DNA from 2 places in the Limosilactobacillus panis genome. Region 2 is predicted to be linked to the other one. Evidence: riboswitches for the same ligand, from Rfam matches in the RefSeq annotation. Region 2 holds a riboswitch; the other holds the start of a gene.
What was found. A riboswitch is a leader RNA that binds a small molecule or an ion and turns the genes downstream of it on or off. The one in region 2 is predicted to bind lysine.
Positions count from the first base shown of each region.

Region 1: linked by a shared signal. The riboswitch ahead of KZE55_RS07910 (amino acid permease) and the one ahead of lysA (diaminopimelate decarboxylase) in region 2 are both predicted to bind lysine.

Region 1 is NZ_CP081855.1:1,630,176-1,634,915, forward strand. It holds tRNA gene KZE55_RS07895 (tRNA-Leu) at 74-155, opposite strand; tRNA gene KZE55_RS07900 (tRNA-Val) at 159-231, opposite strand; gene KZE55_RS07905 (deoxynucleoside kinase) at 300-941, opposite strand; gene KZE55_RS07910 (amino acid permease) at 1,090-2,565, opposite strand; lysine riboswitch at 2,670-2,845, opposite strand; gene KZE55_RS07915 (GNAT family N-acetyltransferase) at 2,863-3,336, opposite strand; gene KZE55_RS07920 (phosphatase PAP2 family protein) at 3,398-4,072, opposite strand; gene KZE55_RS07925 (metal-dependent transcriptional regulator) at 4,199-4,740, opposite strand, start outside.
Region 2 is NZ_CP081855.1:862,778-867,517, reverse strand. It holds gene KZE55_RS04150 (N-acetyldiaminopimelate deacetylase) at 1-522, opposite strand, end outside; gene dapD (2,3,4,5-tetrahydropyridine-2,6-dicarboxylate N-acetyltransferase) at 525-1,235, opposite strand; gene lysA (diaminopimelate decarboxylase) at 1,273-2,580, opposite strand; lysine riboswitch at 2,673-2,857, opposite strand; gene KZE55_RS04135 (aspartate kinase) at 3,068-4,426, shown strand; gene dapF (diaminopimelate epimerase) at 4,441-4,740, shown strand, end outside.

The sequences.
Region 1 (4,740 bases), 770 kb from region 2:
AATTGCTATCAACGATTATTAATACTACATGAACCGGTGAAGAATGTCAACACCTTTTTTCAAATAATATTAATGCGGATGAAGGGACTTGAACCCTTACATCAAAAGATACAAGATCCTAAATCTTGCGCGTCTGCCAATTCCGCCACATCCGCATATGGAGGATACAGGGCTCGAACCTGTGACCCTCTGCTTGTAAGGCAGATGCTCTCCCAACTGAGCTAATCCTCCAAAAAATCAAGCTAACCGAACAAGCCAGCTTAATTAATATATCATCCATTCTGATAATTGTCAAACATTTATTTTAAATTTAAGTCTACCAACTTTTGATCAATCATCTGGAGCACTTTCTTGGCTGCGTGCGGGTTCTCCACAAAGTCGTACTTGTCCCCATCAATCAACATCTTAGGGCTCTGATCATACTGTTTATACCATTCTTGGTAGCGCTCATTTAAGTTCTTGTAGTAGTTATAGAGCGACGGATCGTTAGCAATCTGCTCATAAGACCGTCCCCGTTTCTTAATCCGCTTGAGCATCGTATCAAAAGAAACCTGAATCGTGATCAACAGGTTAGGCGCCTTTTGGTGGGGCTGCTCAGGAAGTTCTTCCATCATGTTAGCCAACAGTGAGCTATAAATGTCCGACTCAGTTTGCGTTGCCCGTCCCATATCAGCGTTCAGCTTAAACAATAGGGCATCCTCAAAGATTGACCGGTCCAAGACGTTGAGGTTGTTGCTATAAGATTCCTTAATCTCATCAATCCGCTTGTTTAAAAAGTAAATCTGTAACAGAAAGCCGTATTTCTTGGGGTTCTTATAGAAAAGTGGCAAAATCTTGTTGTCGTCGACTGACTCGTAAAAGGCCTGGCTGTGTAAGTGGTCCGCCAGTAACTGTGTCAGGCTGGTCTTACCAGCACCAATTGTTCCTGCTAAAGCAATCATTATCCTGTTCCTTTCGTTATGATCTGTTAAAAGACACGCTTACTATTCTACCATCGATAAGAAATCGACAACAGGATTAAGAACTAATTTCTCGTAAAAAAAAATCTCCCCGGGAAACTTCGGGAAGACCTTAAAACAATATTATCGACTAACCTTCATACTTTTCACCCTTGGTGCTCTTGCTCAGGTCCATCTTATCTAACGGGATAATGTGTGTCCGGTAACGAATCTTGTAGTAGAAGAACAAGATCAAGAACAGTGGCACACTCATGTAGGTAATCAGGATATTGGACCAATCAAGCTTCGCAAAGGCATCAACGTTTTGCCCACAAATAACGATGATGCACAGGATAAAAGCGAAGATCGGCCCAAATGGGTACAGGGTGGCGTGGTACTTCAGTTCGTTAACCGAGTGACCCTGGGCAATGTAAGCCCGGCGGAAGCGGAAGTGCGAGATGGCGATTCCCAGCCAGGCAATAAAGCCACACAAACCAGAGGCGTCCGTCAGGTATACGTAGGCCTGGGGAACAATGAACTGGGTAGCAAAGGCCAAGGTTGAAATAACCATGGTAAATACCAAGGCATAAATTGGGATTCCCCGCCGGTTAACGTAGCCAAGAAAGCGCCATGCGTATCCCTCCCGGGCCTGAGAATACAGCATCCGGGTTGAGGCATAGAGCCCTGAGTTGGCGGCAGAAATAACGGCGGTTAAGATAACCGCGTTCATGATGCTGGCCGCTACTGCTAAACCAGCCCGCTTGAAGATAATCGTGAACGGACTCATCGTAATATTTTGAACGTTTGAGTTCATCAGGTTCTTGTTAGTGTACGGCAATACACAGGCAATGACAAAGATTGCCAAGATGTAGAATAGCAGGATCCGCCAGAAGGTAGAATGGATGGCCTTAGAAATCGACTTCTCAGGCGTTGCCGCTTCCCCGGCCGTAATACCGACCAGTTCCGTCCCCTGGAAAGAGAACCCGGCAACCAGGAACACGCTAATAATGGCGGGAACCCCACCAACAAATGGGGCCTGCTTGTAATGGAAGTTTGAAAGGCCCACTGGCTTACCGCCCATGATTCCAAAAATAATTGCAATTCCAACAACCAGGAAGAAAATAACGGTAATGACCTTTACAAGGGCCAGCCAGTATTCCGTTTCTCCATAGGAACGAACCGACAACCAGTTAATCAAAAAGATCAGGGCTAAGACGATGGTGCTGAATACCCAGCTAGGAACGTGGGGTAGCCAGAAATTCATCACAATTCCGGCACTGGTGACGTCAACCGGGATGGTAATCGCCCAGTTAAACCAGTAATTCCACCCCATCGCAAAACCGAGAGCTGGGTCCACAAACTTCGTTGAGTATGCAGAGAACGATCCCGTTAGCGGCATATAGGTTGCCATCTCACCAAGACTAGTCATCAAGAAGAAAACCATGATTCCCATGATGACATAAGCCGTTAGAGCTCCACCAGGTCCGGCCGTCGAAATTGCCGAACCACTAGTGATAAATAGCCCGGTCCCAATGGTTCCCCCAAGGGCAATCATTGACAGGTGCCGAGTCTTTAATGTTCGTTTAATGTGGCCAGTCGAATGCTGGTTCTGTGTCTCTTCTGCCATTAAATAAATCCTCCAAACAAACAGATTTTGAAGAGGGTAATTAAAAAGTCTGCTAACGGCTCATCCCGTTAGCAGACTCAATTAACTTCTTAATTATTGAATCACTCGTCGGAAGCGCCCCGCGGTAAATCCGCGACAGTCCATGACCTCTTAAGCCATGACCCAACAAACTGAAAAATAAGTTCCAGCCTGTTTCGGCGTTTTTCCCTTCCACTCACTGGTCCAGTGCTTATTCACCTCACAGCGGCTACTATTGAAAAACGCAACCTCTCCATTTTGTAAAATATTATACTCTGATTAACTCCGAGTGCAAGCGGGCCTTCGCCAGATTAACCGCTTACCTTCCCGGCCAGTTAGCCGAAAACCAGAATTTTTCAAGACGTGCTGGGAGCGCTCATTGTCTTCATCGGTGGTGGCCACGATTGCCAGTGGGGTCCCATCCAAGAAACCCCGCAAGGCCTCGGTCATGACCCCCTGCCCCCATACGGACCGACGTTCAAGGTAACCAATCTCACATTCATTGGTTAAAAGCGTCGGGTTAGTCTGGTCGGCGGTAATGAGGCCTAACAATTTAGTTGGGTCCTCCTTCTGATAAATACCAAACACTTGGACCGCTTGTAAAAACATTTTAATCTCAAAGCTGCTTGCCGGTAATGACGTGAAGCTGATATGGGCAGCGTCCAATAACTCTGGATCAGCCAGCACCTGGGCAACCTGGTGGTCATTATCGGTAATCAGTGGTTTAACTATTAGTCTCTTTGTCTCTATCATGAATATTTCCCGGGCAATAAAAAAGGAGTTGTAACTAGGTCACAGCTCTTTTCTTGTTTCATTAAATAATCGAATCTTCTAACATTGGAATCCGTTGCAGGCGCGGCGCCCAAGCAACGTACAGCCATTCAGCAACCTGGAGCCATGCATACGCCAGCAACATTGCCCCAATCGTATCGAAAGGCCAGTGGGCGTACAGGTAAACTCGCGAAATTGCCAAGAAGAAAATAGCAAATACTAATAAGATCTGGCAAATAGTCCGCACCGACCGCCGCTGGATCAACGGCAAAACCACTAATAAGAGAATTGCCGCAATCAAAAAGATTCCTAAAGTATGACCACTTGGGAAACTATAACCGTCATCAGTTGGGAGATGCTGCGCAGGTCGGGCCCGCTTAACAATGTGCTTAAAGACCCCGCCAAAGAAGTCCCCACCGATCAACGTGCAGACCGACCAAATTGCGGGAATCTTACATTGCCTCAACCATAGAAAAACGGCAATGATGATCACCCAGATGATATCCATCTTCGGGCTAGCAATAAACGACAAGAAGGTCATCAAGGCGTGGAACCAGCCGATGCCTTCAAGGCGCTGGCTGGTGAAAAGTGATTGCAGGACGGCGTCCATCATCGTTGCTACCGAAGAATTAAACTTGATCAATAGCAATAAGATGATAAAGAAGCCTCCACTAAATGCAAATCGACGCCAGCGATGATTATCGCGTTCAATAAACATATATGATTACTCCTAATTTTAATTTTTAGCAATTATTTTGAGTATACCACAAGTCAATTTACTCGCGCAGCGCTTTGTTAAAAAAACAAGCGGGAAAGACAATTGCCTCCCTCGCTTGAATTCTCCTTATTTAATAAAAATATTATGGGCCGCCTTGTAGGACACGTTGATTTCCTTGTCACTGCCATCCTTTTCAATGACAATTGGTCCCTCGAACGGTTCGTGACGGATAACCTTGACTGTTTCGGAAGGACGCAGTTGCAGTTCTTCTAGGTAAGTCAACAGCTCGTGATTATCTAAGAAGCGCTCTAATTCGACCTCTTCACCATCCTCGGCATCAGCTAATAAGCGGTGACTGACGTCAGGGAACTTGCCGTTAGCTGAAGGAATAACCCCACCGTGGGGGCAGTGTTTGGGGTGCTGTAAATAGTCATCTAAGGCGGTTGCCAATCGATCGCTCGTCTGGTGCTCCAGAATTTCTGCTTCTGAGTGAACATCCGCAAAGTTGTAATTTAACTTATCCACTAAGAATGTTTCCCATAGCCGGTGCTTTCGCACTAATTCTGCCGCATACTTTTGGCCCTTTGCTGTCAATGAAATTCCGGCGTATGGTTCGTGAACAACGAGCCCCTCGTCGGCCAACTTGGAAATCATTTCGGTCACTGAAC
Region 2 (4,740 bases):
CATCCGGCAGCCAATTGCCCCAGCGGGAAGGTCCGGATTATCATGAAGACCATAAAACTCGTCCGGACACCACTTACCGGAAAACAAACCGGCTTCATAGGCCCGCTTACCACCATAATCACTCTCTTCTGCCGGTTGGAAGAAGAAGAGCAAGTTGTCCTTGGGCTGGTTTTCAGCAAAGTAGTTGAGCACGCCAAGGGCGACCGTCATGTGGATATCATGGCCACACGCGTGCATAACACCCGGGTGTTGGGACTTGAATGGTAGTCCCGTCTTTTCCTCTACCGGTAAAGCGTCAATGTCTGTCCGGTAACCAATCGTCCGTTGGGGGTTACTCCCCTTAACAAGGACAAACAATGCCGTCGGTAGTTCTGGTGTCTCACGAATTTCGAGGAACTGTTGGTTAAAGCCCTTGATTACTGAAAGGAGGTACTCATGGGTCTGCGTTTCATGAAGGGCCAACTCCGGAATCTGGTGGAGGTGGCGACGGATTTGAATAAGTTGCTCGTTTGTTAATGTCATGATCACAACTTCCTCAAGTCACCCTGCAGGGCCGTCTTGTCACTAGTCTGTTGGTCAACGTTCTTAATAAACTTGGCTGGTACCCCGGCCACCATCGTATGGGGAGCAACATCGTGGGTAACAATTGCCCCGGCAGCTACGACGGCACCCTCACCAACGTGGACACCTTCAATTACAACAGCGTTTGCCCCAATTAAAACGTTGTCATCAATCCGCACTGGTCGGGCACTTGCCGGTTCAACTACACCTGCTAAGACGGTTCCTGCACCGATGTGGCAATGCTTACCAACAATGGCACGGCCACCGAGGACCGCTCCCATGTCAATCATCGAGTCAGCACCGATCTCAGCACCAATGTTGATAATTGCCCCCATCATAATAACGGCATTATCACCGATTAGGACCTTCTCACGAATGATTGCCCCTGGTTCGATTCGGGCGTTAATCTCCTTCAAATTGAGTAATGGTACGGCTGAATTACGGGCGTCATTTTCAATATGGTAGTCGGTAACCTTCTCCTTATTTTCTTCTAGGAAAGGCTTAACATCAGCCCAGTCACCAAATAGCGTGGCGGTCTGTTTTTCCGGAAATACCTGCAGGCTCTCTGGAAAAGTTAGTCCGTCAATATCTCCCTTTAGAATCACCTTCACTGGGGTTTTCTTGGGAGCATTACCAATGTAGTTAATGATTGCTTGTGCATCTAGTTTTGCCATTTTTTATTCCTCTTTCTTCCTATATAATGGATTAATTTTATTCGTAAGGTTGGTCCAGGTGAGTTAGGTCCGCAAAAGATTCTCTTTTAATAACCACCTGCGAATGACCGTTTTCCGCAAAAACTACGGCCGGACGTGGGTTCCGATTATAGTTTGAGGCCATTGAATAACCGTAAGCACCCGTATCTAGCATGGCCAGAATATCACCCGGTTTAGTTTTCGGCAGAGCTTGGTCTTGACATAGGATATCGCCAGATTCACAGTACTTGCCGGCTAAGCGCACGTGCTCAGTAAGTGGTGCTTGCGGATCACTGGCCAGAACCGTTTCATACTTGGCCTGGTAGAGAGCTGGACGAATGTTATCACCCATTCCTCCATCAACCGTGACGTACGATTTCAGTCCGGGGAGGTCCTTCCTTGACCCCACCGTGTAAAGGTTATAACCGGCTGGCCCAACGATTGACCGTCCCGGTTCAATCCAGATCGCTGGTTTTCCCAAGTTTGTTGGCTTAACAGCCTTCTTAATTGCCTTGATGATGGCATCAACAAATTGCTCAGGACGGAGGGGCTGGTCATCCTTAACGTAGCGAATTCCAAAGCCACCACCCACATTGATTACCTTTGCCTGGTAGCCAAACTTCTTTTGCCAGTGGTCAGCAACCTTAACCAGCTTATTCGCCACCCCTTCAAAGCCCGCGACTTCAAAAATCTGCGATCCAATATGAGCGTGCAGGCCAATGAGGTCCATCCGCGAATTAGCTAATACCCTTTGCAGGGCTTCATCCGCTTGACCAGAAGCAAGGTCAAAACCAAACTTACTGTCGACTTGGCCGGTCTGAATGTACTTATTAGTGTGGGCAGAGATACCAGGCGTGATTCGAATCATTACCTTTGTCCGAGCACCCAGCTCGTTTAAAACCTGACTTAGGAGGTCAATTTCGTGAAAGTTGTCAACGACGATTACCCCCACGTGGTTCTTAACCGCCATCACCAGTTCATCATATGACTTGTTATTGCCGTGAAAGCTAGCCCGTTCCATGGGGAAACCAGCCTGAATAGCGGTATACATTTCACCACCAGAGACCACGTCAATGTGAGCGCCCTCCTGGTTAACCACCTGGTACATCGCGACGGCGGCAAAGGCCTTGCTAGCGTAAGAAACCGCGTATGAAACATCGTTTTCTTCAAAGACTCGTTTAAAGGCGCGAATCTGTTGGCGAATCTGGCTAACATCATAAACGACCAGCGGTGTCTGATACTCATGAGCTAACTCAATCGCATCACAGCCCCCGATTAGCAAGTGCCCTCTTTCATTGAGCTGATCAGCAGTAATCTGTTCATTCATAATCAATTCCTCCAATTCATGTTGCCGGGGAAGTCGACCAATAAAAAATCCACTGTTTGCGCAGAACAAACAGTGGACTAAGTTCCATTCTCATTTGTCGATAGCGCAACGCAGGCTGATATTCGTCCTGCGACAGTCCATGGCTTATTCAACCACGCCCCAGTTAACCTGGCTCCTGTCAAGTCAAGCACTTCGGCAACCGCCCTGTTGAGGTAACTTCACTGCCCGACAGTGGCTCCATTACCCTACTTGTGTTGGCTGCACCTCTTCGATTTGTATTAAGCTTATAAAAAAATAATGAGAAAGTCAATAGGGATAATGAGGTCTGGAAAGGATCTCCTCATTTTCATCATTTAGTAAAACGTTTAATCATCATCATGCCAAAATTATTTTACTTGCATGTTTGGCGAAACATGTTAGAATTCGATTAAAATTGTTTACGGAAAATTAGCATTTACTAGCGTTTTCCAGAAGGAGTTCTTAAGAAATGAAAGTTGTAAAGTTTGGTGGCAGTTCGCTCGCTGATGGCGAACACTTTACCCAGGCAATTAATATTATCACTGCTGACCCCCAGCGCCGTGTCATCGTTACTTCTGCCCCCGGAAAGCGAAATAGCAAGGATACGAAGGTTACCGACCTTTTAATTCAGTACGCTAATCAAGTCCTAAACAATAAGCCATACCAGCAAACGGTTGGCCAAATTATCAATCGCTACGTTGAAATTGCAAACTACTTTAACGTTCCCAAAGAAAAACTGACGTCCATCATTGACCGCTTAAAGGAGTTGCCAAGCTGGCACTTTCCCAACCATAATTACCTGATGGCAACGTTTAAAGCCCATGGCGAACGGTCGAATGCCGAATTGATGGCCCTGATCCTTCAACAACAGGGGTACGAAGCCCGTTTTGTCACCCCTACAGAGGCTGGTATCCGGGTTACGGGGACGCCAAATAACGCATCCGTGATGCCCGAAACCTACTCTTTATTGGACCACTTCTCTTTTAACGACAGCGAGCTCCTTGTTTTCCCTGGCTTTTATGGCATCACCCTGGCTGGTCACATTGCGACCTTCTCCCGGGGGGGTTCAGATATCACGGGAGCCATCCTTGCCCGGGGCTTGCACGCAACAATGTACGAGAACTTCACCGATGTTGATGCTATTTATGCGGCTAATCCCGCCGTCGTTGACCACCCACAGGCAATTGCTAAGATGACTTACCGGGAAATGCGAGAATTGTCTTACGCGGGCTTCTCCGTCTTTCACGATGAGGCTCTGATCCCTGCTATCCAGGGTAATATTCCGATTAACGTCAAGAATACCCAGCACCCGGAAAAACCGGGAACTTTAATTGTTCCCGACAAAGGCTTCCAACCGGCTGACATCGTTACCGGGGTCGTTAGTGGTAAGCACTTTGCTGCACTCTACCTGCATAAGTACCTCCTGAATAAGGAAGCCGGATTTACTCTCCGGATTCTGAACATTCTCGCCCGGCATGGTATTTCGTACGAGCATATGCCATCCGGGATTGATGACATCACCCTGATCCTAGACCGAAACCAGCTAGATGACGAATTGGTCGACGTTATTTGTAACGAAATTCAAGAAGAGATTAACCCCGACCAGCTGGAGTGGATTGATAACTACGCCATTACGATGGTGGTCGGTGAGGGGATGCGCAACCGAACTGGCGTTATCAACGACATCCTAACGCCCCTAACGAAGGAAAACATCCCCGTCCCAATGATCAATCAGGGGGCATCCCGCATTTCAATTATGATTGGTACCTATGACCGCGACGCTGATAAGGCAGTCCGGGCAATATACCACCGCTTCTTTGCAAACTAGGAGGAGATTAACAAATGGCAAACTTAATAAAAGTCCACGGATCACAAAATAGTTTCTTCATCTTGGACCAAACCAAATTAAAGACGGTATTAACTGATGATCAACTGCGTAAGCTTGCTCAGCACCTTACCGACCACCAAACGGGACTCCTTGGTGGGGCTGATGGCCTCTTGGTCGTTAATAAACCGACCCGGTCTGGTGCCCTTGCCCAAATGCGGGTAATCAACGCAGACGGTAGTGAAGCCTCAATGTGCGGTAATGGCCTCCGGACCGTTGCCCGTTACCTTGCAGAACGAGACCAAAAGAAGTCCTTT